DNA from 2 places in the Colwellia sp. Arc7-D genome. Region 1 is predicted to be linked to the other one. Evidence: riboswitches for the same ligand, from Rfam matches in the RefSeq annotation. Region 1 holds a riboswitch; the other holds the start of a gene.

Region 1 (16,021 bases):
AGTAGCATTTGACTCTACTGGTGCTGTTAATGCTGAAAAAATGGCACAAGACGTAATGTCTGCAGTAGTAAAAGGTTCAGAATTAGTTGCAGGCGATAAAGTTATTCTAACCCACGGTGATTTAATGGAAACTGTTGGTGCAACTAATACGTTAAAAGTACTTACGTTAACTAAAAAGCACTTTGCTTAATATTTTGTAACGTATGACGAAAGCTATTGAGTAAATATCAGTTTTAGTTAATTGGCAATTACTTGTAATAGTACTTAGCATCAATAAAAAAGAGGTAGCATTAAAATGCTACCTCTTCTTTTGTCTGATCACTTAAACCCTTCATAATATTGTTTAATACTTGTGTCTACATAAATCAGCTTGATAAACTAATGGCCTATTTATATGTCCTAACAGCCACTAATCGTTACTAATTAAGTACTCTAAATCACCGATAACTTTATCGAGTTTTTTATTAATACGTTTACGTTGTTTATCATTTGCTGTTGTGACCATATAAAGAAAAATATTAGCAAAAACTTCACTGTTATTATCAGAAATAGTATTAAGTTGCTCATCTCTTAAACTACGTCCATTGACAAATAAACGGTAAAATTCAAACTTAAATTGATGATCGGGTAAATCACCATTTAGCAGTTGAGCAAACTCGTTAGTCCATTGTTGACGATAAGCCATACGGGGCATAAAAGAGCGTTGATATTTTTCACTCAGTTTTGTTACTTGATCTTTTTGTTCATCGGTTAATCGACCAAACCATGACTTAAGTTGATCCTTTTGTTCATCACTACGCTCTTCTAGCCATTCTTGCTCATTCAGGTTTTCAAAGTCATCAATATTATCTTGATTATTTTCTTGTATTGCCGTGATTAGTTGCTGTTTTTGACTGTTCGATAAACTAAAAGCTAAAGGCTGCAATTTTGGCTCTGCCGCCATTAAAAAATTTTGCCAATGTTGTATCAGTTGCGCCAGGTTATCTTTAACACGCTGTGCGTTTATATCACCGTTTATGTCGGCTTTAATACTTTTAAGCTGCTGCACATATACAGGTAACTGTGAAGTGCGATGCCAAAGATGTAATTGTTCAAATTCATTATCAAACAGTTGCTGTTGCTGATCTGTCAGGGTGACATAATCATCCAAGTACCAGTTTGTCCACCAGTCTAAATGGTTATATACAAACCTAAAACTGCAACCTGAAACAAGTACAGCTAACAATACCCACATTAGCGTTGATTTTATTTTTAACATCTAAAGTAACCTTTTCAAGTTCAACATTACGTAGAATTAAAGTTAGTCATCAAACTTAATTGTTGTTGTTCAAAAAACTGTTGAAGAAAATCAATTAACAAACGCAGTTTTTTTGACGTTGCCGCTCCGGGTGGAAATACACCGTAAACATCAATAGCGTTGAGTTGATAATCATTTAAAACAGTTTCTAATTGCCCTGCTTTGATTTTAGGCCAAGCATCATAAACAGGAATTCGTCCCAAGCCATGACCACCTTCAACAAAGGCTGTTCTTGCACTAGCATTATTGGTCGTTATTGTGCCTTTAATATCAACTGTATAGGTTCGACCTGACTTTTCAAGCGTTAATTTTTGACTGGCAAGCTTATAAACGACCCAGTTATGTTGGTTTAATTCGCTGGGTTTGTTTACACGCCCATGTTTTTTAAAATATTCTGGTGAGCCACAAATGCAAGTAGATAACACGGCAAGCTTGCGTGCTTGTAAACCAGAGTCAGACAAAGGTGCGCCTCTTATGGCTAAATCTATACCTTCTTTAAGAATATTTACCACTTCATCGGTTAACATGACATTTAGCTCAATTTTTGGATAAAGATCTCTAAATTTATTTAGCGCAGGCACAATAGTATGCAAACCGACACTCACCGGACAGGTAATTTTGAGTAAGCCTTCAGGTTCATTTTTTACATTTTCTATTTGTTGGTTGGCTGCACTGGCCTGTTGGGCAATGATACGACATCGTTGGTAATAATCACTACCTGCTTGTGTAAGCGCAATAGAGCGTGTTGACCTATTTAATAGTACAACGCCAAGCTGTTGCTCCAATTTTTTAATATGATAGCTAACCACGGCTCGAGAAAGCCCAATATGTTTTGCTGCTGCACTAAAACTACCTTGTTCTACAATATGTGAAAATACCACCATGCTTTTCAGTTGTTCAAAAGATATATCCATTAAATCATCCGTATTAATCATGTAGCCAATAAAACTAATGACACCTATTGTATCAATAATTAAAACAAAGTTATCAATAAACTCTGCATTGTATTAAAAATAATTAAGCCTATAATTTATCCATAGCATGAAGAACATGATTTAAAACGTCGATTAGTTACTAATATTAAAGTACTTAATCAACTTCTACTCCAAAAATTAACACGCATTTAACGCGTAGAGAAGATAAAATGACTACAAATAAAAAAGTATTAATGGTTCTTACCTCACATGATCAATTAGGCGACACTGGAGAGAAAACAGGGTTTTGGCTAGAAGAGTTTGCTTCGCCATACTACCAATTAATTGATGCTGGATATAATGTAACTTTAGCCTCACCTTTAGGTGGACAACCGCCATTAGATCCAAAAAGTGCAGAAGCTGATTTTCAAACAGATGCAACACGTCGCTTTGAAAATGACACCACCAATCAAGCCATATTAGCAACAACCATCAAGTTAAACTTAGTTGATGCAAATGATTATGCCGCTGTTTTCTATCCTGGTGGCCATGGTCCAATGTGGGATTTAACTAATGATCAAAACTCAATTGATTTGATATCAGCATTTATCGAACAAAATAAGCCTGTAGCGGTAGTTTGTCATTCAACGTCTGTATTACTTAATGTTAAAGACAAAGATGGTAACCCTATTGTTAAGGGTAAAAAAGTTGCTGGTTTTACTAATAGCGAAGAAGAAGCCGTGCAGTTAACCGACATAGTGCCATTTTTGCTTGAAGATGAGTTAATTAAGCAAGGTGCAGATTACCAAAAAGGTGACGACTGGGTATCATTCGTTGTTGAAGACAGCGGTATTATTAGTGGTCAAAATCCAGCAAGTTCAAGTGAAGCTGCTGAGCGTTTAATTAAAAAATTAAGCTAATTAAGAATTTATAGCTCGGTTACGACTTAACATAGCCGAGCTAGTAAAAAGTATTAATTTATTTTAATTCCCGAATAATTCAACATTAAGATAATGACTTTGCATAACGTAGATTAATAATGTTAAAAGTTTGATACGCTAAAATACAAACGCCAGTAGTAAACTACTGGCGTTTTTTATTTATTTAAATAAAAAGTATGGGTTAACTTAGCAGACGCTAAACTCCCGTAACCACAGATTAAATGTATCCGCCGTTTTTTCAATGGTTTGATTATTTTGATTGTAAAACCATACTGGAATATCACTGCCAATTTTTTCACAATCTTCATGTTTGAAACAAAACATATTGCCCTTACAATCAGAAGCAAACAAAATATGTCCTTTTGGCATCCCGCTCATTTCATACAATTTAGATAAGGAATATACATCTTCCAGACTTAGGAAGTCTTGAACCTGAGTTAATTCTACTGATAAATCACAGGTTTTTGTCATAACATTGGGTGTATGAAGCAAGCCATAATTAGATAACAAATATTTATATGAGTTAGGTAACGTAACAATCAAACGAGCTTCAAGCTCAGCAATATCTGCAATTGATATAGGGGTCAACGTTTGGTTTTTGCAAAATTCTTCTACAAAACTATCTATAAAGTTATCTTCAGAACTATTGACTAAATCATCGGTACTTCGCACTTATAAACACTCCGAGCTTAAGGCTCTCTAAAATTACATTTTTACATTTTTACATTTTTACATTTTTACATTTTTACATTTTTAAACGAGTTTAATTAATTATCTTTTGAAACATGCTCAAATAAATCAACCAATAAAGAAAATACATTATCTGCTCGGTCAAATGTTTTATCGGCTTGCTGGTATTCCTCTCGCGCGGCATGGTCTTGCCCAATAGCCTGGTAATAATCTCCTGCTTTACTGTGCATTTCAGCGCTTTTATTTAAGTCCGACGTTGAAGAACAACCTGTAATTAGCGTTAACAGTATTAAGCCCATAGTTGATATGCGCACTTTATTCATCCTTGTGTTGCTAATATTGATTTTATTGAGAAGTATTGTTTAATTTTATCAGTAAACTCACTAAAGTTTCTCTGTTTATAGCTTTAATTTTGTATTATTAGATGAACAAAGAATTGTACGAACTAAAAGTGTAGAAAATGCAGTGTTTATAAAAGTTAAGCTTTATAATTTACTTTCAATGCCATAGAAAAAGCTGCACTCAAGGAAACACTATGGTGAGCTTCTTGATGAAGCGCTATAACATCTAGATTAGTTTTCTCTAATGCTTTGTTTGGGTGGGTACCTAAAACGAACACAGGTATCTTGTTTAAAGATAAATTTGTTAGGCCAACAAGCTACTAGGTCTAAATCGTGTATAGGAGAAACGATAAATCCCCCGAGAGCTAGCACTGTAATTTCTGATAACTTAAGCGGTAACGGCTTTTTTAACTTTTTCTTTGTAACTGCGGCTAACTTTCAATTCTTTACCGTTTGACATCACTAAATAGTATTCGCCGTTAAGCTGGCTACAAAACTTATTGATGTAAGTTTTGTTTACGATTGTTGAACGATGACTTCTAAGGAAACGCCTAGGATCTAGTACTTCTTCTAATTGTTTCATGGTTTTTCGTAAAATATGTGTACTATCATGCGTGTGTACACACATGTAATCGCCAGCAGCATCTATCCATAAGATATCTTTTACCGGTACCCTACTGACTTCACCAGCGTCTTTTATCGCTAAAACATCGGAATAACTGGAGATACTAACGGGTTCATTGTTTTCTAATTCTTGAAGAATTTTTTCACAATCGTTACCGGTAACGTCACTAACAAGTCTCACCAGTTTAGATTTATGTTTCGCGTTGACTTCACTACTTATGTTCTGACGTATTTTATCTAAGGTTTGTGCGAGTCGTTGTTCATCAGCAGGCTTAAGCAAATAGTCTTGTGCATGTACCTCGAAAGCTTGCATCGCATATTGATCATAAGCGGTAACAAAAACTACCATGGGCAAATGTAAGCCCTGTTCAATGATAGCTTCAACCACTTCAAATCCATTTAGCCCTGGCATTTGAATGTCGAGAAATATCAAGTCAGGCTGATAAGCTCTAACGGCTTCTAATGCAGCTCTTCCGTTAGTACATTGAGCGATAATTTCTATATCTTGGTGTTCTTGTAAACGCACCGCTAACCCTTTTCTGGCTAGAGGTTCGTCATCAACAATAATAGTGGTGAGCTGCTTGCTCATATTCGACCGCCAACTTCATAGGGAATTCTTATGCTTATTTTAACACCAGTTGGTACATTGTTGGCAACAACTAAAGAAAAATCATTCTGATACAAAGCTTGTAAGCGTTCGCGGGTATTAACTAAACCAACACCTTTTTCGCGAAACAAGTTACCATTTTGAATGTCAGCGCCTGGACCATTATCAGCCAATTCTATCAGTAAATCGTTACCGAATCGGTGCACTGAAACGTGAATGGTGCCCCTTCTTCTTGCACCGCTACAGCATGCTTAATTGCATTCTCGGCTAATGGTTGCAATATCATGCTAGGAACTAAAGCTAAGTTACAATCGCCAGCAACTTCACAAATTACTTGTAAGCGTTCTTCAAAGCGTACTTTTTCAATATCTAAATAAAGCCTGAGTGCTTGTAATTCACTGTCGAGTGTTACCCGCTTCATTGGATCTTTATCAAGAGAATAGCGCAAAAACTCACTTAACTTGGTCACCATGCCATTCGCAGTTTTATTTTCTTCTACCAAAATGAGAGTAGAGATGGCATTCAAGGTGTTGAATAAAAAATGCGGATTTAACTGATAACGTAACATTTTAAGTTGTGCTTGATGAGCAACATTATTGGCACGTAAAACGTTTTGCTTTTCTTTTTGCAACATTTGGTAATACTTAGTACCAAAATATAAGCCGCTCCAACTTAAAATAATAAAGAAGGATAACAGGCTATTTTTGGTGTAATAAAGCCAAAAATCTGGGCGGTAACCATGCTTGTATATTTCCCAGTAATTAATGTTTTTAACCACTTGCCATAATACCCCAGTGCAATAAGAGGTGAGTATCACCACGAAGGCTATTTTTAGCGGGGTAAAATTCCAGATACGACGATAAATATACCTAAGCGGCGCGGTAAATAACCAACCGGCGTAAGCATTTAATAAAATGATAACAAGAAAAATATCGCGTAGATCGTGCAGCAACGAACCTAAGTAATGTACTAAGGCAAAACCACACCAGCCAGCTGTATGTACCAACCAAAATAAGCGATTTCTATTTTCTACAAACTCTTTCCAATTCACACAAAACACCCATTAGTGAAGTTAGCGTAATTATGCGCTATGCAAAGCACTCTCGCACTACCACTAGTCTTAAGATTAGTACGCCTTATCTCATTTCATCTAAAATATTGTTTACCTGAGGGTGGCACATCGGTAATAGCATTATTTGTTTTTTAGCTAAAATTTTGTATTTTACCTGACTAGTGTCCTTATATTTAGATAAGTACCATAAGCAATTGATTAGGATAGATAAATCATAGTAACGCGTAACTAGAAATATAGAGGGTATAGGCATGCATTGCTTATTGACTAGTGAATTGTCGACAATATCAGCTATATTATTGGTTGCTAAGTGAGCCTGATTTATAGATATGTATTGATCATTGATTAAGGCTATTTTAGCGCGTTCAATCTCGTTAACTGCCATTAACATGGCTAGGTCAAAATCTACAGGTGCGATACATGCGCATTCAAAATCTATTAACTTATGCACAGCAACTGAGTTTAGTTGTGGATATTTTAATTGCATAGCATTGCTAAAGTTGGCATCACCATGACAAAGTACTTGTTCAATACTTCCTAACGTTATATTCACATTTGTTAAGTTTTGTTGTAACACCTTTGATAACGACATTAAGTTATTTAGTAAGACGTCATTACACGTTATATTTTCAAATAATTCGCTTATGGTATTAGAAATATCTAAGGTGGGTATTTGAATTTTTGTTGTTTTTTGATCAACACTTTCTAGATTAAGCTGATTTGTTGTTTGCAGATTATCTAACGGTTCAAGTGCATTGTATTGCAAAGCGTAATCAATACGATGACACCGTGACAGCAGGGTTAACATAGTGGCTATTTTAGCGACTTCACTCTGTATAACCGTATCAAGCCCCTCTCCTACTATAAACTCGGTAATTAACCAGTTATTACCTACATACACTACATGAGGAGAAATATTATGGTTAGCCGCGATTTGGCTTGCTAAAGCTTCAGTACTGTTTGGACTTACATACTTGGCGAAATAAAAATTATTTTTATATTCAACACGAAAGCATGGCTGACTAAGACCTGTATTTATCTCATTTATGTCAGTTACCTTAAGTTTTTTAAAACAAGGCAACTGACAAAGCATTTGACTTAACGTTTGCTGTTGCATGGTTACCCGCTTAAATTCAAAGTATTATCTTGCAGATTAGGCGCAATATAACTTTTAATTCGCAAGCTAAATGAAATATTAAATATTACCATCATCATAATTTATTCGGTAACAGAGCTATTGATACACATGTCATTATGTTGTTGACGAAATTGTAATCTGAATTGTTTGCGCCATTGCCAATAACCATAAGCAGCAAAAATAACAAAGCTACCAAATAGAGCAGCGGTTGGAAGCAAATCTTTTTCCATGTACAGATATATAGAAACAATATCAATGACAATAAAATACAACCAATTCTCTAATACCTTTTGGGTAATCAAATAAGTAGCAAATACCGAAAATACTGTTGTAGCGCTATCAAGGTATGGGAAATGTGCAGGGGTATATGTTGCCATTAACCAACCTAAAGCTAGAGAAACTAACGTTAATACTAAAATGATAACGCTATGACGATTTAATGACCATTGACTGTATAGCAGCGCTTTTGTTTCAGTACTGTTATTTGAAGTACTATTTTGGTGCCAACAAAACCAGCCATATATCGCCATGAGTAAATAGTACAACTGTAATAAGCTGTCCATCCACAGATATACATTATAAAAAATAACCGTATACAACACAGTACTTATTATAGCGGCTGGCCAACACCAAATATTACCTTTTGCAGCTAAAACCACATAAAATATTGACGTTAGCACAGCGAGCAACTCAAATAATGGCAATGTAGTGAAATATTGTATAATTTCAGTTGTTGCACTCATTGAATTCGACATTACGATTCAGCTTCTACTACAGAGCGATCACCGCCTATAAACTTACAAATAAACACCGCAGCATTAAGTTTTTGATGTACATGCTTTATCTCAGCCATGACATGCGAGGTAGCAAGATCATAATCGCCAAATACTTGTGTACTCATACCATTGGTGACTACCGATAAACCATCGACTAAACGTAAACGTTTAATAAATGCCCATATTTCGGTTTTAAATTTATCTTCTGCTAATGGGTATAAACTAATCTCAATCGATATTTTCATAATAAATACTTAATAATATTGTTTAACAAAAAGATAAGGAACACGCTAGCCGTTGTAGATGCGTACTCCTTATACGTTATAATTTCAACTTAATGACTAACAGTTATTACACATAAACCATTATTTAACAACAAGTTGTTAACATTTTTATCTAAAAGTTATAATCAAATGTTGCACCAAAAACTGCTGGCTCAGCTAACTGATAATAAGCTTTAGCCGTGTATTCGTCTCTTGGATCATTACCAAAATAAAAGCCACGAGTCGCATAAGTTTCATCAAATAAGTTACGCGCCCATACTTTTACTTGCCAATCATCTTTAGTGTAACTTAGCGATAAGTTAACAACTTCAATTGCTTCTGACTTCTCTTGATGTGTGTCAGAGAATAAGAACTCATCTTTACCATCAACAGATACATTCAATAATAAGTGATCTGATAATTGATAGTTTAAACCAATGTTAAATTGATAACTCGGCGCGTGTGCTTGTTCATCACCCGATTTATCGTTACCGTCAGCATCTATAAAGCCATTATATTCAGTATCTAATAAACCTAAAGCTCCGTATATTTCAAGTTCAGGCGTTAACTGCCACCCTGCTTCAAGTTCAATGCCTATATTAGTGCCTGTTGCAGCGTTGCCTAAATATGAAACAAAGTCTGTGCTGCCATCTTCACGCAATTCTAGCGATGATGTACGCACTTGCATATCATCTCTGTCCATATAAAATAATGCGCTACGAACGTAAGCTTGATTATCTAATAAGTTAACTTTATACCCTACTTCGTAATTCCATAAATATTCAGGTGAAAACTCACGCAAGTTAGCCGGTAAAGTACCTTCGGTATTTGCACCACCTGCCTTGTAGCCTCTATTTATTGAACCGTAGAATAAATTATTCTTATCCATTTGATACGACAACACAACTTTACCGCCAACCATAGAATCGCTTGGAGAAAATTCAAGCATTTCAGCATCGGAGTAATCTGAATTTCTTCGCTCTAATCTTAAACCAGTTGTAAGACTTAACTTTTCATCAAGTTGGCTATCAAACTGAACAAATGCTGCAATATTATCGGTATCGAATGACGAGGTAAAATCGCTAGAAAGGTAAGTGTATTGGCGTAATAAATTGGTTTTTTCTTGCTTAAAATACAAGCCGGTAACCCAAGCGGTGGTGTTGTTAAAGATTTTTCCACTGGGCGCTGAAACAGCTCTAAGTTCAGCAGTGGCTGATGTTTTATCGCGAAAGTAATTATCCTCAGAACTGTATTCCCAGTCAGGGCGAATGCCAACAAAGGCCCAATCTTCATCATAGCCATAATCTAATGTTGAGTCGGCATAGCTGAGTATACTTTCAATGGTAAAATGATTAAAACCTTGATAAGTAAACGTTGTTGCTAAGGCTTTAGTGTCTTGACGATCAAAGCCAGGTTGGTCAGATAAAGTATGTCGATTATTATCGAGGGAGAAAGCATCATAACCGTTATCAAAATCGGCGACAAATGCCGTAAGATCAATCGTTAAGTCGTCAGTGGCTTTAATGGCCAATTTACCACGCATAGTAAATTCATCGCGATTGTTGGTGTCATCACGATTTAAAAAATCGTTTTCTATAAAACCATCGCTACTGTATTGCTCAAGAGCTAAACGGTAGTTTACTTTTTCAGTTGCTGGCCCTGATAAAACCAAACCCGCACTGTAGCTATCGTAATTACCCGCAGACAATCTTACTTTACCTTCAAAGGTATCTGTTGGTTGGTTTGATGTAATATTGATCATACCCGCCATGGCATTAGCACCAAAACGTGTACCTTGAGGTCCACGGTAAACCTCTACTTGTTCAACATCGAACGTTGACGCTATGCTGCCAACACTTGAAAAATCAATACCATCGATAATTAAACCCACTGATGGGTTGATCGGCTCTTTAAATTGGCTACGCTCACCAATACCGCGAATTTGATAATATCTAGCGCGTTGAGTACCACTAGAAAAATTAACATTAGGCGTGCGAGCAATTATTTCTTCAAGGTTTTGTGCGTTGCGTGCGTTAATTTCATCGCTCGCGATAACAGATAAAGAACTTGCGGTCTTTTGTAATGATGTTGCACGAAAATCGCCATTTATGGTGATAACTTCTGTTACTGGTTCAGCAGTATCGGTTGAAGTTTCTGCAGCAAATGTTGTTGAAGTAACAAGGCTAGTCAATATTGCTAAAGCAACAGGTGTTTTTATAAACGTCATTGTGATCTCATAAATTCGATTAGGAATACGCTATGGGATACGGCATGTGGGAGGGTAGCTTATGAGGTACAAACTGTAATAAATAGCTATTTCTACACTATAAGAGTGAAGCAACAAACATAACATTACAGAATGGAATACGATTAGCTTAACCATTCCTACGCCGGTACTATCCGGTTCAGGTTCTAAGGGTTCGCTATGCATCTCAGCCATCAAAATTATAAAAAAATTTCAGGCACCCCTTGGTTCGACATGCATACTAACAATATTTACTGGAAAGTACAGAGTAAATACTTTAAAAGATTTAAATAATAGGTGACTGCTTAACGTGAGTGAGATTGCGCTTATATATAACAATAAGGATTTAAAAGACTATAAAGAATAAAATTGTCCGATGAGGTGTGTTAACGGGTGAGGTACTCAAACTTGATACTAACTTATAACTATAAATATACTAAAATTAAGGCTAAAACCAATCAACTAATAGTATTAACTCATGTCAGGTTAATGGCATTAGTATTCATAAACAGCTCGCTTATTTCATGATTGGCTACCTCAAGCATTATCTATAGTCACATAGCTGTTCTAATGCTTGAGGTAAGAGCTCGACTATTTAATGTTCAACATTTTACCTAAGGGTTCACCGCCAACTAAGTGTAGGTGAATATGATAAACTTCTTGGCCACCATGTTGGTTACAGTTCATGATCAAACGATATCCGTCTTGTGCTATCCCCTCTTCTTTAGCGAGTTTTTTAGCAACACTGAACATTCGGCCAATGGTGAGTTCATCTTCTTGCTCAATATCATTAGCGGTTGCAATAAGCTTATTTGGAATAATGAGAATGTGGCTATTGGCTTGTGGAGAAATATCGCGAAATGCAGTGACAAGCTCATCCTGAAAAAGTAACGGGGTCGGTATTTCTTGGCGAATGATTTTAGAAAATATGGTTTCTTCTGCTGTGTTTTTATCAGCCATCAGTTTACCTTAATAATTGAGAATACATTTGTTGATTAGTTTAACGATAAGCTAAGCGAATAACAAAGGCTTATCATTCGCTTAGCGTAACTCATTTAAAAAATCTAATTAAGTACTCAGTGACTATATTAAATTAACTTAACTGCTTGATCAGTTTTTGTTTACCGTCTGATGTGAAACGTTTCATGTCTTCAACCAGTAAATAATTTACAGGTACTAAAATTAAGGTAATAAAGGTTGCAAATATTATCCCAAACCCCAGAGAAACGGCCATAGGTATCAAAAATTGTGCCTGTGTTGCTTTTTCGAATAATAATGGCATTAAACCAATAAAGGTGGTTAAAGACGTCAACATAACTGGGCGAAATCTTGATTGCGCCGCAATTAATACTGCGTCATACGCTCTAATGCCTGTGCGAACTTTAGCGTTTATAAAGTCGACTAACACTAAACTGTCGTTAACAACAACGCCGATCAAAGCCATTAACCCTAGTAAGCTCATAATGGTTAAATCCATCCCCATTATCCAATGACCAATAATCGCGCCGATGGCACCAAACGGTATTACTGACATAACAATGATCGGCTGTATGTAAGATTTAAACGGTATCGCTAATAAACAATATATGATAAAAAATACAAATAATAAGCCCCAAGCTAGACTGCTAAAAGAGTCTGCTTGTTCGCGTGCTTCACCTTCCAAACTATAAGAAACGCCAGGATACTTGCCCATTAGCTCGGTTAAAAACTGATTAAGGTCGGCATTTAACGTGGTCATATTAGTGGTGTTTTTATCAATATCCGCAGTAACATTAACCGTTCGATACCGGTCGATACGTTTAATAGCAGACGCACTTTTACCCGGTTTTAATATCGCTACATGCGATAACGGTACTTTGCCACCCGAAGGAGTATTTATCAGCATATCATTGAGTTTAGATATCGATTGCCGCTCTGATAATGGAAAGCGTAACATTACACGAACATCGTCACGCCCACGTTGAATGCGCTGAATTTCTGAGCCAAAGTAAGCGTCTCTAACTTGTCTGGTGACCCAAGCGTTACTCATGCCCATGGCATAACCTTGCGCCGTTAATTCTATTTGCAGCTCTTCTTTACCGTTAGATAAACTGTCAGCGATTTCAAAAGCGCTAGGATACGTTCGAATGCGGGTTTTAACTTCATCTGCGACTTGATTCAAGCTTTTTAAATCAGTTGCTGAAAGTTGTACATCAATAGGATCGCTGCCCCTGCCAATTTCGGCCCTAAAAGTAACACTTTCTGCGCCCGGTAATGGACCAATTAATTCCCGCCACTCATTGACTAATTGTGCTGTACCTACACCGCTGTCATTTTTATCTGCCGGCTGTATTTCAAAGCGTACTCGACCGCTGGCGTCGCTGGTGATAGCCAAGGTATTTAAAATCAAGCTATTACCATCGTCATCGCGGTATTTATCTTGTAATGTTTTGGCTGCATTCGACATTTTTTCAACATAAGAGTCAACGACATCAAAGCTAGTGCCTACTGGCATAGTAACGCTACCACGAGCAGTTTCACTCGCAATACGTGGGAAAAATACAAAGCGAGTCCAACCACTGGTAATGAATGCTAAGATCAAAATAAACATGCCAAAAAACAAAGCTACGGTAGTTAAACGATTACGAATAGCTATTGACAATAATGGTTTGTAATACTTAAGAATTGCGTTTTCAAAACCATCTGCAAAGCCTTGTTGCCAAACACTGAATTTTGATTGTTTTGTACTTTCACTGCGCAAACGCAGCGACTTTAAATGCGAAGGCAGTACAAATTTAGACTCTATTAAACTAAAAAGCAGTACTGGAATAACGATGATCGGGATTTGGGCAAACAATGCTCCCCGCTGTCCTTCAATAAACGCTAAGGGTAAAAATGCGGCTACCGTGGTTAAAATACCAAAGGTTACCGGTGTTGCCACTTCTTGAGTGCCCTTTATCGCTGCTTCTAAACCGCTAGCTGCCGTTTGCGTATGACGATAAATATTTTCTCCAGTCACTATGGCATCATCAACGACAATACCCAGCACTAGAATAAATCCAAATAAGCTCATGATATTTATTGAAATATCAAAAAATGGCATAACAATAAATGCCCCATAAAACTGATGGGAATACCAATAGACACCCAAAATGCTATCGAGGGACGTAAAAATAAGGTCAACAAGATCAGTACGAGAAAGCCACCTTGTAAAGCATTAGTGATCAGGGTGTTTAGGCGACTTTTTACAATTTCGGAATCATCATCCCAATAACTCAATACAAAACCTTGTGGCAGGCTACTTTGGCGCTCATCAATATAGTTTTTTACGGCATCAGCAACGTCAATCGCGCTTTGATTACCAATTCTATACACATCAATTAAAGCACCTTGCTGGCCATTAAAGCGAGCCCGTAAGGGAGTCTCTTCAAACCCATCATTAACTTGTGCAATATCTTCCAAATATAAAAACGTGCCATCAGTATTCGTTTTTATAACAATTTTTTCAAACTCGTCTCGACGATATACTTGTCCCTTATTACGTATTAGAACATCACCGCCATCAGTACGAACATTACCTGCAGAAATATCGACAGAGCTACTACTGATTGCTGTAGAAATTTCAGAAAGGGTTAATTGATATTGCTCTAATTTGCTTTGATTAATATCAATACTAATTTCATAGTCGCGAACAGCATCTAATGCTACTTGGGTTACTTGTGGTAGTCGCAGTAAATCGTCTCGCACTTGTTCAGCAAACTCACGTATTTCTTTTTCACCGTAATCAGAAGCAATGGTAACTGAAATAACATTACGAATACGCTGTGCGATTGCAGTAACTGGCTTTTCTGCATCAGCAGGAAAGGTATTAATTGCATCGACACGGCTTTTAATATCAGCGAGTAAATCTCGTACATCTGTACTGGAGTCAGCTTCAATTCGCACCGATGCCCCACCCTCAACAGACGTACTGGTGATTTTTTCTATCCCTTCAAGATCTTGAACAGCTTCTTCTATTCGAATTGCGACACCTTGTTCTGCGTCTTCAGGTGTTGAACCCCGTAAGGACACAGAAACATTAACAATCTCAGATTCAAAAGATGGAAACACCTCTAATGGAATACTACTTTTTATTGAGAAAATACCGGTCAATAAAATGGTGATCATCAATAAATTAGCAGCAACATGATTTTTTGCAAACCAAGCGATCATGACTTAGCCCCTTGTTCATCAGGCGATTGCTTTGCATTTGGTCTAGATTTTGAGTTTTTATCAGGCTTTTTGTCAGCGCTAGGTTTTACTCTAGTTTGTTTTGATGCTTTTACAGGCTTACCGTCAATGCTATTAAGACTAACCAAGGTGCCAGAGGTTACTTGACCTAAAGGCGTTAATACTAATAATTCGTTGGCTTCTAGACCCGATTTAATTACCGCTACATCATCACTTTGCCATGCAATAGTAATATTTTTACGCTTAAGAATATTATCATCAACAATATACACATAGCTGCCTTGATAAATGGCTTTATTTGGAACAGTTAAGGCATTTTCAATCGTTTTACCTTTAATTTTTGCACTAACATATTGTCCAATTTTTAATGGCAAGCCATTACCTTCATTTACGCCATAAGGATCGTCAATTTGTGCTACTACAAATAATTGCTGTGACTCTTCATCAAATGCGCCTTCGGTGCGCACTACTTTACCTTGCCAGCTTTGACGAGTGACTAAATCTGAATAGATAGTAACAGCAGGCTGTTCTTGAGCAGTGGCATTTTCAAAGCGATTGCTCTCTGGCAACATCATGTAAGGGAGGTCTTTATTTTTAAGTGGCAAACGAATTTCGACATAATCTACGGCATAAATTTCTGCAAGCTCGGTCCCAATGCTGACGACTTGTCCAACATCAACAGATTTACTTAATATACGTCCAGTATATGGCGCAACAATGTTACTTCTCTCTACGGCTAATTCAGCTTTAGATAAACTGGCTTGGGCTGAATAAACTGAAGCCTGTGCCGCCATTAATTGAGGTTTGCGTAGTACTAAATCAGGTGCTTTTTTGTCATTACCTAAACGTTGCCAGTCTTGCTCGGCTTGCTCTACACGCGCTTGTTCTTCACTAAAACTTTGTT
Region 2 (16,021 bases), 1.5 Mb from region 1:
TCGAATCACTTAAATTATATTTAATATAACCCGCTAGGCTCTGACTAAAAGCAATATGCTTGGGCAATGTGTATGTCGGCATATTTAACTAATTATACTTAAAACGTAGATAAGCGTGATTATCATAATGCTCGCCAAACACTGAGATGGCAATTACTTACGTTAAAGTTACGCGCAGAGTCTGTAATAACACGTGTTAAGTCAGTGACCAATATTTGTTCAAAATCGTCGCTGAGCTGGTTAGTTAAAGCATCAATACCTGATACGTTTTCGCCATTGATTTTAATTCCACTCAACCATTTAGACTTTTCTGTTGTCTGTAATTGATAATTATAATCTGAAATAATGATCAGTAAACCTAAAGGGTTAAGACGACTTTTAGCATTCTCCAGCAAGCGTTTAGGATCATAACTTTGCTCTAACGCATGCTGAATCAAAACAACATCATAGTGATTAAATTTATTTTTTAAATTACATCCATCGGCTTGATTAAAAAGTACGCGTTCACTACAAGCACCCTTGACTTTATCAGCCAAAAACACTTCATTAAACTGACAAATATCACCTTCAATAGTATCGGTATAACGCACACTACCGCCCGATTGTAATTGCACACCATATTGTATTGTTCTTGCAGAAAAATCCACGGCATCAATATGTTGAAAATGCTGACTAAGCTCAAATGCCACTCGGCCTACACTACAACCTAGGTTCAGCAAACGTTTAGGTGCAATACTTTCAGTAGCTATTGCACTAACCACTTGTTTCGCTATTTGTTGCCCGTAGTTGTCAAAACCAAGTTTTTTGTCACCAAAATAACATTCAAGTTGCTGGCAAATATCTTTACTTGTTTCATATTTATTAACACTTAATTGCTCACTTTGGGGCTGTTTACTGGCTATATATCTGAAACCTGCATGTTGATAAAAATGTCGTCTAAATGCATAGCGCGATGAAGCTAATGTTTCATTGCCAGTAGATATCCAAGACCCCCTTTTATTAAATTATGCTTACCATCAAAGGTTGGTGTTGAAAAGTCGTCATATAATGGGTGGACTTTGAAGCCAGAAAAACCATCTATTGCTGAATCGGTCCATTGCCAAACATTACCTACCACATCAAAAAAGTTACCGTTTTGATGTTGGTTAACCGGACAAGAAGAAGCATAGTAAGCTAAATTGATATTGCCAGGCACTTTAGGCCATTGATGCTGATCGCCCTGCACTTGCTCGCGCAAACAATACCATTGTGACTCAGTAGGTAAGCGGATAAAGTCATCACTGTATTTTTGTCGCCACTGGCAAAATGCTTTTGCTTCTAAACAGTTAACCTCTACCGGCCAATCTAATGGTAATGGCATTTCGCTCGTTAAATTACGTTGAGTGTATATGCCATTACTACATTGCCAAAACCTTGGCATAGTTGCCTGAGTGAAGGCTAACCATGCTTGCCCTTCTTCGCACCAAAACTCTTTCGATAAATAACCATCGGCATTAACAAACTCCATGTATTCATGATTCGACACTAAAAACTTAGCCGCACTAAACTCTTCAACGTCAACCAATTGATGGCCATACTCATTATCCCAACCGTAGGTATTGTCTTCGTGCTTTTTACCCAGAGATAAGCTTTGAGGTTTGACAGGTATTAATTCATTTTCCGGTGCAGCTGATGACTGCAAACATGGTTGCCATTGTGTTGTCGTTGTTAACCATTTCAAGGGCAGCATGCGCATGATCACAGAAGATGTTTCAAGATGAATACGCTCATGTTCACAACCCATTAAAATAATCCACGCTAAAGAATCTTGGGTAATAGGTAAGCTTAACTCCATGGTGTCAATCAAGTTTAAAACGAGGTTATAGACTTTTTTGCGATAATCTCTTACTTCATTAACACTTGGCCAGTCGTAATGTTCACTGTTGAGGTCATCCCAGCTCATTTCATCAACACCAACGGCACAAATAGCTTCTATATGGTTATTCACTCGCTGTTGAATGAACTTGCCTAATATCAATTTATTAATATAAAAAGTAGCGGTATGCCCATAATAAAACACCAACGGATGCCTTAACGACTCAGGTCTTAAAAGATAAGCATCGTCATTATTAATTAAGGAAAACAATGACTCGTAAGTCGACCACGTATTTTTAAAATATGCAGCTAACTCTACGCGTTTTTCCGTTATTGAATTGCCATCAAGTGTTGGCGTATTTAATTGATTTATCATGTAATATTCACTAAATTTTATAATAGTTTGATGTAGTATTTAAATCAGATACTTTACGTAACGATACTAGGCGTTTGAAACTGTATTAAATAATGCCGTTGCAATAACTGCCCTGCCGTATATCCGGTTGTATTTTCAATATTAAAACTTGTCGCGCTTAGCACTTTGTCTATGCTTCGACTAAACCAATCATTATTTTCAAATAATGAAATGGCGCCAAGGTTACTTGCCGTGTCATGTAATGAGCTCGGTAGTTGACCATAATCTTTATTTTGTTGTGAAATGCTCATGTTTACATCATCGAGTGCATCAATCACATTTAATAAAGCAAACACTACATTTAAGTAAGGATTGTAATGTTCGCTTGATGCACCTAACCTGTGTTCTATACGAGCTGTTTTATGCCAATTTCTCTGACTCAAAATGACATTATTTTTATCATCATATAATAATGGTTCAACACCCATTTCCTGATTGTGTTTACCAATATCACGATAAAGCGCGATGCTACCTTGATGCCCACCAGAAATATCAACCGGTGAACAAAGCTCTTCTGCCAAGCCATATTTTGATTTAAGCACTAAGCGTTCAAAAGCCTCCTCTTCCGGCAAGTAAATTAAACTATTCGCTAAGCTTGTATGTAAAAAACATTGCTGTAAACATTCACCAAAATTACCTGACACGAGTAAGTTATTTCCGAGTAAATCTTGCACGCTAACATTTATTTGAATTGCATTGGGTATATGCACTGAGCGATTATCGCCACTAAAAATATTTTTGCATCCCAATGCTAATTTGCCTTGATCACCAGCCCAAACCACAGGTTTTATGAGTGTTTTGCTAATACCCTGTTCAGCAAATATTTTCGGTAAAAAATATATAGCACGATGCAGGTTTTGAGCTTCTTTTAATGGGCTTTGACCATTAAAAAGTGAAACATACTCCCATTGGTTACTCCAGAATTCGGCAACTACCTCACCATCAATACCTAGCGATAATAGTTCTTTATTCACTCGTTTATAATCAACAGTTTTATTCGCTGGCTTTTGATAACACCCTTCTAATTCAAAATGAATTAACGCACGAAATCCTCGCTGGTTAATATATTCCTGCAAACTTAAAATGATGGCTTCAGCAAGCCTATGTAAACTATTCATAATGGACAAATGTCTAAACTTTGATATTACGTATATCCTGAAAAATTAATCTTCTCGTGATTTTTAGAGTAAAATTGAAAGATAAATTTTATTAATAAAAGGTTATACGTAACAAGGATGATTTTGGATTAAAAAACATTAACTTGATTTTTACCTAAGTGTTTTGCTTGATAAAGTGCTTTATCTGCGTTGATATATAATTGATTTACATCTTTGCATTGAAGTGAAACTTCGGCGATACCGATACTTACTGTTACCTGATCTGAATGATCTTCAACCATAGTAGATGCTGCTGTTAGGGCTAAGAATCGTTGTGCAATTTTAGTGCTGTCAACAATATTAGTTCTGGGTAAAATACATAAAAATTCTTCACCGCCTATACGCCCGAAGATATCATCTTGACGAAAAACATCTCGCCCCACTTGAGCAACTTTTTTTATAACGTTATCTCCAATGGGGTGACCATAACTGTCATTTATTTTTTTAAAATCGTCAATATCGATCAGCACTATGGTCAATGCTATTTTGTCAGGACAACCGCCTTCTAGTGCTTTTTGTAGATATTCAAAAATGTATCGTCGATTAAACAGCCCCGTTAAAGGATCTTTTATAGACAGTAGATGCATTTTTTTATTCGTTCTATATTGTGCCACCATAATGACGATAACAATGAATATAACTGAAATAATAAAAATATTGAAATATACCTGAAGCACATTATCATTCTGCCGTTTTTCTATTTCCAGCATCTGCACTTGTGAGCGTTTTTCTGCCAAGTTTTGAGCTATTTTATGACGATCAACCTCCATTCTTGCTCTAACTTGTAATAACCTATCTGATGAGTTTTTTATCAATAAGTCAGTATTTTCGAGATGATATTTTTTGAGGATACTATAACTAATATCGTATTGTCCTCGCGCATAAGCTAATTCACTTGATATTTTGATCACTTCAAGCTGCCAAGTTGTACCTATTAACTCAGGAATATTGGCAAAAATATTAGCTGCATTAAATAGCGCTTCTTCTGCTGCTTCAAGTTGCCCTAATGCGATCAAGCAACTTGCTTTACGCTTATACAGTTCTGCATTGTAATCAAGAATACCTTCAAGTTTCAGCGCTGTATTTATTACCTTAATCGCTTCAAGGCAATCACCTTTTTCTGCTAAAGTCATACCAAGACCATATTCAGCAAAAAAATTAATATTAGCATTAGGAGTGTAAATAATTTGTTGTTGATACTTTTTAAAATACTCAATCGCTAGATCGTATTTTTTCCAATAACGATAAGTAGATGCTAAACCATATACGGCCACAGCAATATGAGCAGGATATTGTAAATTTTGAAAGGCTTCGTAAGACCTTTGATAATACTCAATTGATTTTTCATAATCATTTAAATAGCCATAAATAGCACCATAAGTGTCATTTATTGTGGCAATTAAAAACTGATCTTTGAGGGCAAAGGCTTCAACGTAAGCTTCTTGAATATCGACTAGTGATGTGTCAAACAGCTCGGTCAAGGTTTTGGTATAGGCAAGCTCTTGTTTTGTATATATATACAAACTACTTAACTTGGCTTCCTTTGCCTGCATTAAACCTTTGGTTAGCACCTCTTTAGATAATTTGTAATTACCTTGCCTACGATGAATAAGCCCTTGGTATAAACTTAAACGCGCCGTTATTGCTAAGGGGGTTTTAACTGAAATGAGTCCATTAGCTTGAGCAACTGTTAGAATAAAATCATCGTAAAAGTAAATTAAGTTTTCTGTTTGAGCTTTACGTAATAGCCACCACAGATAAGTGAGTTCGTCGTAAGACTGAGCTGCTGATTCTAAACCGATAATTTTTTGATAGGATTGCCATGGTTTAAGGTAGACATCGTGATCCATGTCTCGAAAGTTGATAGCCTCATTAGCTTTCGATGCGACAGCAAAGCTTAACAGTATTATGATTAAACTTGCATAGGCAATTTGCAAAGCTTTGTTCATAGCGGGTCCATGGTGAGAATATATACGCTTGTTATTAAACTACCACAAAAACAGAAAATGAACGATCAAAAATCATACAAAGCAAACTGAAATACACTGATATTGTCTTAAAATTTGAGACAGTCAAGCTATGAAGCACTTATTATTTTAAAATGGAATTTAGTCATTTTGATAAAGTTGATTAAAACGCTTAACGTCGAAGCCTTTCAGCACTTGGTCACCTATTTTAAGTACAGGTACACCACGCAAGTTTAACTTTGAAAATTCTTTTTGTCCTGCCGGTGTTTTAATATTACACATTCGAAAAGCAATTTTTTTATCTTCAAGGTAACGTTTAGCTGTTTGACAATGAGGACAGTTACTCATGGTATAGAGGATTATACGTTTCATTATAATAAATTTTTTGAAGTTGATTTTATAATAATTATCGCATAATTTGAAAATTATTATGCGATGTTATCGTAGTCTGAAGAGATTAAGTTGCTTGCCATTGCTTAGTCACTAAGACCTTATTTTGATGCAGCACTTGTGCTTCAAAAGTATCACCAGCTATAACTTCGCCAACACCCGCAGGTGTGCCAGTCATAACAATATCGCCATCTTCAAGTGCAATAAAAGATTGAATTTCATTAAGAATTGCTTGGGGGGAGTGTAACATCATAGCAACTGAACCTGACTGTCGACACTCACCATTGATATATAGTGCCAAGGATAAATCATCATCAATCGAATTTAATGTAATAAAGTCACTGAACAGCGCTGAGCCTGTGAACGCTTTGGCACGCTCCCAAGGTAAGCCTTTTATTTTTAATTGAGATTGTAATGCTCTTTTAGTTAAATCTAAACCTATAGCAACCGCACAAAACTCACCTTGCTGATACATAAAGCAAAGCTCTGCTTCATAATGCAACACTTCTTGATGGTAAGACTGGAGTTGTTCTGAAATCGCGGCATTAGGTTTAATAAATAGTACCATATTATCAGGAACTTCATTCCCAAGTTCACTGATATGTTCGACATAGTTACGTCCAACACAGATTATTTTAGAAGGTGTAATATTGCTATTAGCGACTTTAACCGAATTCATTTGACAGCCCTTTCAAATAAGTTAAAGCACCATTCTAAAGCTTAATATGATCTATTTTCTATACTTTAACTAACTTTAATTCAGGTTTAGCAACGTGCAACGGTGGAACTTTAACAATGTCCGATACTCTTTGCTTTTGCTTAAAACGGTCAAAGTTAACTGTATCCAAGCCTAATTGTTGACTCATTTTAACAAATGTTTGGTAGTCCTCACGGGTGAAATCGTCATCTTCCCTAGTAAGTAAACCATCGATATAAGCACTATTACCATTTAAAGCAAAATTAGCAACGGCTGAGTAGGGTTTACCAAAATCATCTACACGTATTGCGCGTACTGACTTTACTTCAAAAATCCATTTATCGATTTGAACATAGCGGGACAAAGTATCTGCGGAAGGTTGATCTTTCATGTGGGGGCCTTTAATTGAGTAAAAAAAGTCGACTGTTTGGTTGGGAATAACGCAGACAGTCGAAAAAACGAGCTATTAGCTCATAGCTAAGCAACTATAGCAAAGATTTTTTCATATTTGCTAAATATTGATTAAATTCTTCTTCACTAATTTCTTGATCGCTGTTTGCATCAATTTTAGCGAAGTTTTTCGTTAACATATCATTTTTTACTACTTCGGCAATGCTTAAGGTATTATTTTTATCCATATCATAGTCTGCTACTAATTTTGAAAAAGATGCTGCTTTATCAGACATTTTAGGGAGTGATTTGCTAACATCGTTTCCAGCAAATACTATGCTTGATACTAGTGATGCCGCAACTACCGTAATTGAAAGTGTTTTTAAACTAAAACTGTTCATACCTGAATCCTTTTTTTATTAATTAAGAGGACATAATTAACTATGTCAAACATGGAAAATACTACTTACTGATGTAGTACTGCACATGTCATGCCAAAACATAACCCTATGATTAATAATAAATTAATTTCAATAAATCAAATATAGTGTCACCATCTAGCAACAACTTATCGCTATGATTTAAAAAAAACCAATTATAAAACTTAAAATAAAAGTAAAATCAAATAAAAAACAATAACTTATAAAATAAAAAGTACTGTTAAATTTTTGTCTCCATTTTGAGACACCATTGTTTTTTTCATGTTTTTAGCTAACACTACGGTGGTATATATTTAGCTAAGAGGCCGTAATAAGCATTGTGGGGAATTTAACAAAATTAATTAGTCGAGCACATAAAAGGAGTTTGACGCTGAAAAGCTTATCAATAAAGTCGTTAACCCTGTTAGGTTTTGGCTTAGTTGCTTTGCCATTGGTAATCGCATTAATTTTTGGGGCATCACAAGTTAATACCCTAGCGAATAAAAGTGCAGAAGCTATTACAGATATTACGAAAATATTGGATCAGCAACAATTACTCAAAAGCAGCCAAATTAAGTTGGAACGAAGTGCTGCACAATTTTTAGTTTTACGCGACCCTGCTTTAGCCGAAAATTATATTGAGCAAAGTAAACAGATTTTACATTTGGCTGAGCAACTAATGCTTGCAAGCCAAGACAACAAATTTCAAGACCTGCTAACGAACTACGCCCTAACTATCACTGAGCTGATAGAGTCGACAATACCAGAAGCTGAAACAAAGCCCCCCACTGACAGTACAATACTCAAGCCATTACAGATTCAATTTAATGCTTTGAACACTATTTATGAAAACATTACCCAGCGCAGTAACGTCCTTAACACAACATACATTAATAACATAAAGCAAGCAGCACAGGCCGTTCGCGATATTATGATACAAAGCTTAGTTATTATTCCAGTGAGTATACTTTTAGCCGCGATATTTATTTACTTAATCACGAGCCCATTGAAAATATTAACTCGAAATATTTTTCAATTACAGCAAGGAAACTTTGATCATGAAATTAATGTGCATGGCTCTCCAGAAATTCAAGAAATAGCACAGGCTTTAGAAAATATGCGGACACGACTTCAAGCGCTAGAGTTGCAAAAATCAAGCTTTATCCGTCATATATCACATGAATTAAAAACACCTTTAGCTGCTATTAGAGAAGGCACTGAATTGCTATACGACAATAGTGTGGGTGAGTTAAATGCAGAACAACAAGAAATTGCTCATATCATTAAAGACAGTGTATTTCGTTTGCAAAAACACATTGAAGATCTACTCGACTTCAATATTGTACTCGACTCTACAAGTTTACAAGACTCAGAATTAATACAAATAAATGACGTGGTTTTGCAAGTTATTTCAGATAGAAAATTAGACATAAAACGTAAAAAATTGACTTTTAACAAAAACTTAAATGACATCGTTTTAATTAGTAACCGCAAACAAATAGCCGTTATTATTGATAATATATTATCCAACGCCATAAAGTACTCTCCCGATGAAGGCGAAATAAATATTTCTTCCTCTCTATCCAACGAGCAATTACAACTCCAAATTAGCGATCAAGGAATAGGGATAGCTCAAGAAAATCAAAACAAAATTTTTGATGCTTTTTACCAAGGTCCCCCACCTGAAATCAGTATTATAAAAGGAAGCGGCTTAGGCCTAACCATTGTTAAAGAACTTTTATTACGTCTTAACGGCAGCATTGAAGTGTTAAATGTTCCAAACAATTGTCAAGGCACAAGAATACAAATAACATTGCCACGCGCTTTTTATCAAGAGGAACAAGTCTAATGGCCTATAGTCAGCAACGCTTTTTTGTAATTTCACTATTGTGTATGACTATAGTGTTATCTTCAGGGTGCCAACTTACCTCAAATAACGTTAATTCTCGTTTAACTTATGGTGAGTATTACCTAGCGTTGCAGCAGCTGAGCCCACAACAAATTTTAGAAGAGGTGATAAAACAGCAAACGCAGGTAGAGCAAATATCTAATGAATCGCCTAACTACAACGCACAAATTAAATTGCTCTTACTTTACAGCTCACCCAAGTCACCTATTTATAATAGTTTTCACGCAAAAATGTTATTAAATAAGTTAAAAAATGAAGAAAACGATGCTGCATTCGCATCTATTACGCCTAGCGAGCAAGCCCTTATTTCGTTATTACATGATCAGTTAAATCAGCGATTGTTAATGAGAAATAGATTGATAGCGGAGCAAAAATTACAACAAGAAAACTTCCAAAAAACTGGCTCTATGCAGCAACAAAATGCCATAAAAATACAACAGAATTTAATCGAGCAGGTTAAATTATTAGAACAAACAATTAAGCAGCTAAAAGATATTGAACAAGCTATTGATAAGCGCGATCAGTAATTAGAAGTTAAAGCGGAATATTTGTTTAATGCCACGCTAACTAGCTAAATTTATACATTATAAATACCGAGAATACCTCATGACCCAAATTAATCAGACTATCGCTGAAGTTGATAGTAAAATTTTAATCGTTGATGACGACCCTAGCTTATTGCGATTACTGGGTATTCGTTTATCCGCGGCAGGCTATCAAGTTGAATCAGCAAAAAATGCCAAAATAGCTTTAGGAAGACTAGAAAGTTTTCACCCGCAATTAGTAATCAGCGATCTAAAAATGGAAGGCATGGACGGTATGGCCTTGTTTGAACAAATTAGAGCTAAACATCCCCATATTCCGGTAATTATTATGACCGCCCACGGCACAATACCTGATGCGATCAATGCCACAAAACAAGGCGTATTTAGCTTTCTCACTAAGCCATTTGAAAGTAAAGAGTTACTCGATATAGTGCAGCAGGCTATTCGACTGCAACCAGCAGAGCTGAACTATAATCAAGTAGATAGCCAATGGCGTGATAAAATTATTAGTCGCAGCACAATAATGGAGTCACTTTTACAACAAAGTAAACAAGTCGCAAAAAGCGACTTTAGCTTACTTATCCATAGCCAAAGCGGCACAGGTAAGGAGCTGTTAGCTAAAGCTATACATTTAGCTAGTCCAAGGCACACACAAACATTTACCGCGATAAACTGTGCTGCAATTCCTGAACAATTATTAGAGTCAGAACTGTTTGGTCACACTAAAGGTGCCTTTACTGGTGCTGAAAAAAATCATATTGGTTTATTCCAAGCGACTGATGGCGGAACGCTTTTTCTAGATGAAATTGGTGATATGCCCATGAATTTTCAGGTCAAACTTTTACGAGCATTACAAGAGCGAGAAGTTCGCCCTGTAGGTAGCACACAATCGATAAAAGTTGATGTAAGAGTTATTTCAGCAACTCATAAAAACTTACAGCAAGCCATAATAGATAAAACTTTTCGTGAAGATTTATATTATCGGCTTAACGTCGTTGAATTAGAATTACCCCCGTTAAGTGAACGAAGAGAAGACATCCCATTACTTGCCCAGTATTTTTTAAGTCGGTCTGTTGAACAATCTCATATTAATATTACCGGCTTTTCACAAGAAGCGATGGAGATATTGATCAGTGCTACTTGGCCTGGAAATATTCGCCAATTACAAAACGTTGTTGAACAAACAGTCGCTTTATCTAATGAGCCACTCATTAGCGAAATGTTAGTAAAAAATGCCCTACGCGATAAAGCCACTATTTTACCTTCTTTTGTACAAGCTAGAGATAAATTTGAACGTGACTACCTCGCCAAGCTTTTAAAAATAACCGCGGGAAATGTTTCTCAAGCGGCTAAAATAGCACAAAGAAATCGTACTGAATTTTATAAATTACTTAACCGCCATCATTTGTCTGCAGAGGCATTCAGAGATGAGTAAAGTCATTGCCGCCAAAGTTTTTATGGCGGTTATTTCATCATAATTACCGTTTAAATGACTTAATCAATGGCTAATAATTCAACATCAAATATTAACAAGGCACCTGCGGGTATTTTACCTGTTGCACTATTTCCGTAGCCGAGAGCTGCGGGGATAAATAAACGGGTTTTCTCTCCAGTAACCATTAACTGTAAGCCTTCAGTCCAGCCTTTAATTACCTGATTTAAACCAAAACTGATCGGCTGATTCCTTTCAACAGAGCTGTCGAAAACTGTGCCATCAAGTAAAGTCCCATGATAATGAACTTTCACTTTTGAGCTAGCCACAGGATGTGTTTCGCCATCTCCTGCTGATAATACTTGATACTGCAATCCAGAATCAGTTTCAATAACACCTTCAAGCTGTTTATTTTTTTGTAAAAACTGCTCGGCTTGAAGTGCATTTACTTTTGCCGCCTCTTGGTTCGCATTACTGCGAATAAAATAGCTTACAATTAAACCTAACACTATGATTAACAAGATGTACTTAGTCATTTTATTCCTTATTTATTATTTATTATTTATTATTTATTATTTTAAAGTTTACAAATCAAATACTGTGCTACCTCTATCAATACCTGCAACTTCCAACTTTGTCAGCTCTCTACTTTCTCCTGCCGCTAGGTTGTTATCAAGTGCTAAGTTTCCGATAGCGCATCGATGCAGAGCCATTACAGGGTTGCGAAAACGACCAAACATGCGTTTAATTTGATGATAACGCCCTTCAATAAGCTCAACTTGTGCTTGATAGTCAGAAATTATGGTTAACTTTGCCGGCTTCGTGGTTATATCTTCAAAAGCAAAGTACATCCCCTTGGCAAACGCCTGCACGTACTCTTCATCAAGTTTATTTTTTAACGTCACCATATAGCGCTTGGTTACTTTCTTCTCAGGTAAGGTTAAACGTTCAGACCAACGGCTATCGTTCGTCATTAATACTAAACCTGAAGTATTTAAATCAAGACGACCAACAATATGCAGTTCGCTTTTGTAAGAGCAGCTAAGTAAATCAATCACTGTTTTATGCTGAGTATCACGGGTAGCACTTACCACACCTATTGGCTTATTAAGCATAATATAATAGGGAGGGTTATCTTGGATTACCTGACCATCAAATATTATGTGGCTAAAGGTATCGATTATTTCATCAGCGTCATGAGCAATTTCGCCGTTAATCAACACCCTATTTTGTGCCAAAATCAATCGCACTCTTTTGCGACTGACTTGGCAATGTTGAGCTAAATATCGATCTAGCCTCGCCTTATTTAATGCCACAATTAGTAACGACTAAAAAGCAACGCGCTAAACCAAATCTTTAATAAGGTGAATATCACGTTGTGGGAATGGTATTTTAATATTGGCATTATCCAACGTGGTATAAATTTCTTTATAGGCCTTATATTTCGAACTATATAAATTTTCAGTTGGCGTCCATAAACGCACCGCTATATTAATTGAACTATCAGCAAAGGCATCAATACCAATCAAAGGCTTACGGGCTTTGCTGACGATATCTAGCTTACCAAGTGCATCTTCAAGCATTGCCACAACTTCTAACGGATTTTCACTATAATCTATGCCAACACTCAATTCTAAAAGCGAATCATGTTTGGAGTTATGTAAAACCTCACCGACAATATGCTTATTGGGAATAGTAATTTCTACATCATCTTCATCAGTCAAAATGGTATAGGCTAAAAGTACCTCTTTAACTAAACCTCGAACGCCTTGTACGGCAATAGTATCTCCAACAACAAAAGGTCGGATAATGATAATATTAAAACCCGCGGCATAATTAGATAACAGCCCTTGCAGTGCTAAACCCGCACCAAGTGAAATAGCACCAATAGCGGCAATAAAAGGGGTAACACTAATACCTAATTTACCTAAGGCTATGATACCAATCATCACCACAATCAGCATTTTACTCGCGTTCGCTAAAAAGCGACTTAAGGTAACATCAAGTTTATGTCGTTCACATAACCTGAGTACTATGTTGGCTATTTTACCCGCAAAAAGAAAACCAATAATCAGAATGATTATCGCACCAATAAGTTGAAAACTATAATTGGTAAAAAATTCGACAATAATATTGTAAATCCGGCCGACTTGGTCAATTTCATTTTTAAGTAAGCTTGCGGGATCTAAGGTTTTTATAACCTGATCAGTGGTGCTTTCGGGACTAGATTCAGCCATAAATTCATTCCATTTAATGTTCATTACTCAGTGTGCCTATAGTACGACAATTTTCCGCTTAATTTACAATATTATTAGTAATTACTAGATAAAGTTCATAATTATTAAGCTATGTTCGTTTTCGCTGATTAAGAATAAACCAAAAGCACAAAACCTGTTATTGAGCAGCTTAAAACATGCCAGATATACTTATTTTCAATAACTTAGGTAACCACTAATCATAATAAAAATAAAATAACGGTTGCTTATCAATAAATCATCAGGCTAGAATCTAGCCACATTTAAGCATATTAAAAAACTTAAACGTTTGACTTGTCGGAGTGCCAAAGGGCTGAGATCGCGAAAGCGGGATCCGTAGAACCTGATTAGATTAACATCTGCGAAGGGAACAAGTAGTAGCATTTAACGCGAGTATATTTTGCGTTAAGTGCTATTCCTCGTTACTACCCCATAAAGCTCCGCCTAACTTTTATTTTATAAAAACAGGTGAGAGAACATGAGTTCAATATCAAGACGCGAGCGTCGAAACCAAGCAACACAATTTTTAAAAAACGTTGCCGATCAATCTTTTCCAAATTCCAACAAAGTTTACGTTGCGGGTGAAATTCACGATATCCGTGTGGGCATGCGTGAAATTTCGTTATCTGACACCTTAATTAATGGTAATCAAGACAATCCTAGCTATGAGAAAAACCAACCATTATGTGTCTACGATACCTCAGGGTTTTATACCGATGACACCGTCAATATAGATGTGCATAGAGGAATACCTCGCTTACGTGATAGCTGGATTGAGTCACGCAAGGATGTTAAATTCTTATCAGGAAAAACGTCGACATATAGCCAACAGCGCTTAGCGGATGAAGGTCTGGACCATATTCGCTTTGAACATTTGCCCAAAGTGCGTAAAGCAAAAAATGGTAAAAACGTTACGCAAATGCATTACGCACGCCAAGGTATTATTACGCCAGAAATGGAATATATTGCCATTCGTGAGAATATGAAAAGACAAGAAGTTAAAGACGAAATGTTGCTGCAACAACACCAAGGTCAATCATTTGGTGCCAGTATTCCAGAAACAATTACGCCAGAGTTTGTTCGCGAAGAAGTCGCTAGAGGTCGTGCGATTATTCCCGTCAATATTAATCACCCAGAAGTGGAACCTATGATAATCGGCCGAAACTTCTTGATTAAAGTCAACGCTAATATCGGTAACTCTGCCGTAACCTCCTCTATCGAAGAAGAAGTAGAAAAACTCGTTTGGTCAACAAAATGGGGAGCAGACACTGTGATGGATCTTTCGACTGGTCGTTATATTCATGAAACCCGAGAGTGGATCATTCGCAACTCTCCGGTTCCCATTGGCACAGTGCCTATTTATCAAGCATTAGAAAAAGTTAATGGTATCGCTGAAGACCTTACATGGGAAATATTTCGAGATACTTTAATTGAACAAGCAGAGCAAGGTGTTGACTACTTTACTATTCATGCGGGCGTATTATTAAGATATGTCCCGATGACCGCTAAACGCCTGACTGGCATTGTCTCTCGCGGCGGTTCAATCATGGCAAAATGGTGCTTAGCACATCATCAAGAAAACTTTCTTTACACCCATTTTGAAGATATTTGTGAAATATTAAAAGCCTACGATGTTTCATTTTCTCTAGGAGATGGCTTACGTCCGGGTTCAATTGCCGATGCCAATGATGAAGCACAATTTTCTGAATTACGCACTTTAGGTGAGTTAACAAAAATAGCATGGAATCATGACGTTCAAACCATTATTGAAGGTCCAGGTCACGTACCACTGCATATGATTGAAAGAAATATGGCTGAACAACTCAAGCATTGTGGTGAAGCGCCTTTTTATACTTTAGGGCCACTGACGACAGATATTGCACCTGGCTATGATCACATTACATCAGGTATTGGCGCCGCGAATATAGGTTGGTATGGTTGCGCCATGCTTTGTTATGTAACGCCAAAAGAGCATTTAGGTTTACCAAACAAAGAAGATGTAAAAGAGGGCTTGATGACTTATAAAATCGCGGCTCATGCTGGTGATTTAGCCAAAGGTCATCCGGGCGCACAGATCCGTGACAATGCCATGTCAAAAGCTCGTTTTGAGTTTCGTTGGTATGATCAATTTAATATTGGTTTAGATCCTGAAAAAGCACGTGCTTATCACGATGAAACATTGCCACAAGAGTCAGGTAAAGTCGCGCATTTTTGTTCGATGTGTGGCCCTAAGTTTTGCTCGATGAAAATATCGCAAGAAGTGCGAGACTATGCTGCAGACTTAAGCAATGCTGCAAACACTGAACAGAGCATTGAAATCAAACTACTTGATGAAACTATCAGCATTTCAGCACAAGGCATGGCAGAAAAATCTGTCGAGTTTAAAGCCAGCGGCAGCGAGCTTTATCATCCCGTTACAAAATCGTTTAGCCAATAGCGCAATTTAGCTTAATTATGCCAACCATCGCTATTATAGGCGCCGGCCTAATGGGCCGCTTGGTAGCCTTGTCGTTAAATCGACAAGGCTACCAAGTAACGCTATTCGATAAAGACAAAAAAAACGCTCAGCAAAGTGCGGCTTATGCCGCCGC

The links. A riboswitch is a leader RNA that binds a small molecule or an ion and turns the genes downstream of it on or off. The one in region 1 is predicted to bind thiamine pyrophosphate.
Region 2: it holds a riboswitch for thiamine pyrophosphate, as region 1 does, so the genes downstream of both, thiC (phosphomethylpyrimidine synthase ThiC) here and DBO93_RS09650 (TonB-dependent receptor) in region 1, are expected to answer to the same signal.

What each region holds. Positions count from the first base shown of each region.
Region 1 covers NZ_CP028924.1:2,178,967-2,194,987, forward strand. Annotated here, with positions in the region: gene pyk (pyruvate kinase) at 1-190, shown strand, start outside; gene DBO93_RS09600 (DUF6279 family lipoprotein) at 410-1,258, opposite strand; gene DBO93_RS09605 (LysR family transcriptional regulator) at 1,285-2,211, opposite strand; gene DBO93_RS09610 (type 1 glutamine amidotransferase domain-containing protein) at 2,442-3,131, shown strand; gene DBO93_RS09615 (SMI1/KNR4 family protein) at 3,339-3,824, opposite strand; gene DBO93_RS09620 (hypothetical protein) at 3,920-4,156, opposite strand; gene DBO93_RS09625 (LytTR family DNA-binding domain-containing protein) at 4,572-5,396, opposite strand; partial or broken gene DBO93_RS09630 (histidine kinase) at 5,393-6,465, opposite strand; gene DBO93_RS09635 (phosphotransferase) at 6,551-7,603, opposite strand; gene pnuC (nicotinamide riboside transporter PnuC) at 7,705-8,379, opposite strand; gene DBO93_RS09645 (hypothetical protein) at 8,379-8,645, opposite strand; gene DBO93_RS09650 (TonB-dependent receptor) at 8,797-10,890, opposite strand; TPP riboswitch at 11,029-11,143, opposite strand; gene DBO93_RS09655 (HIT domain-containing protein) at 11,500-11,868, opposite strand; partial or broken gene DBO93_RS09660 (efflux RND transporter permease subunit) at 12,002-15,099, opposite strand; gene DBO93_RS09665 (efflux RND transporter periplasmic adaptor subunit) at 15,096-16,021, opposite strand, start outside.
Region 2 covers NZ_CP028924.1:3,655,997-3,672,017, forward strand. Annotated here, with positions in the region: gene DBO93_RS15760 (pyridoxal phosphate-dependent aminotransferase) at 1-82, opposite strand, end outside; gene DBO93_RS19205 (putative 4-mercaptohistidine N1-methyltransferase) at 123-983, opposite strand; gene ovoA (5-histidylcysteine sulfoxide synthase) at 959-2,230, opposite strand; gene DBO93_RS15770 (hypothetical protein) at 2,284-3,387, opposite strand; gene DBO93_RS15775 (diguanylate cyclase) at 3,516-5,375, opposite strand; gene DBO93_RS15780 (glutaredoxin family protein) at 5,535-5,765, opposite strand; gene DBO93_RS15785 (fumarylacetoacetate hydrolase family protein) at 5,851-6,462, opposite strand; gene DBO93_RS15790 (hypothetical protein) at 6,521-6,871, opposite strand; gene DBO93_RS15795 (hypothetical protein) at 6,966-7,271, opposite strand; gene DBO93_RS15800 (HAMP domain-containing sensor histidine kinase) at 7,675-9,138, shown strand; gene DBO93_RS15805 (hypothetical protein) at 9,138-9,725, shown strand; gene DBO93_RS15810 (sigma 54-interacting transcriptional regulator) at 9,805-11,178, shown strand; gene DBO93_RS15815 (FKBP-type peptidyl-prolyl cis-trans isomerase) at 11,238-11,711, opposite strand; gene DBO93_RS15820 (16S rRNA pseudouridine(516) synthase) at 11,760-12,491, opposite strand; gene DBO93_RS15825 (mechanosensitive ion channel family protein) at 12,519-13,412, opposite strand; TPP riboswitch at 13,719-13,817, shown strand; gene thiC (phosphomethylpyrimidine synthase ThiC) at 13,909-15,867, shown strand; gene thiO (glycine oxidase ThiO) at 15,885-16,021, shown strand, end outside.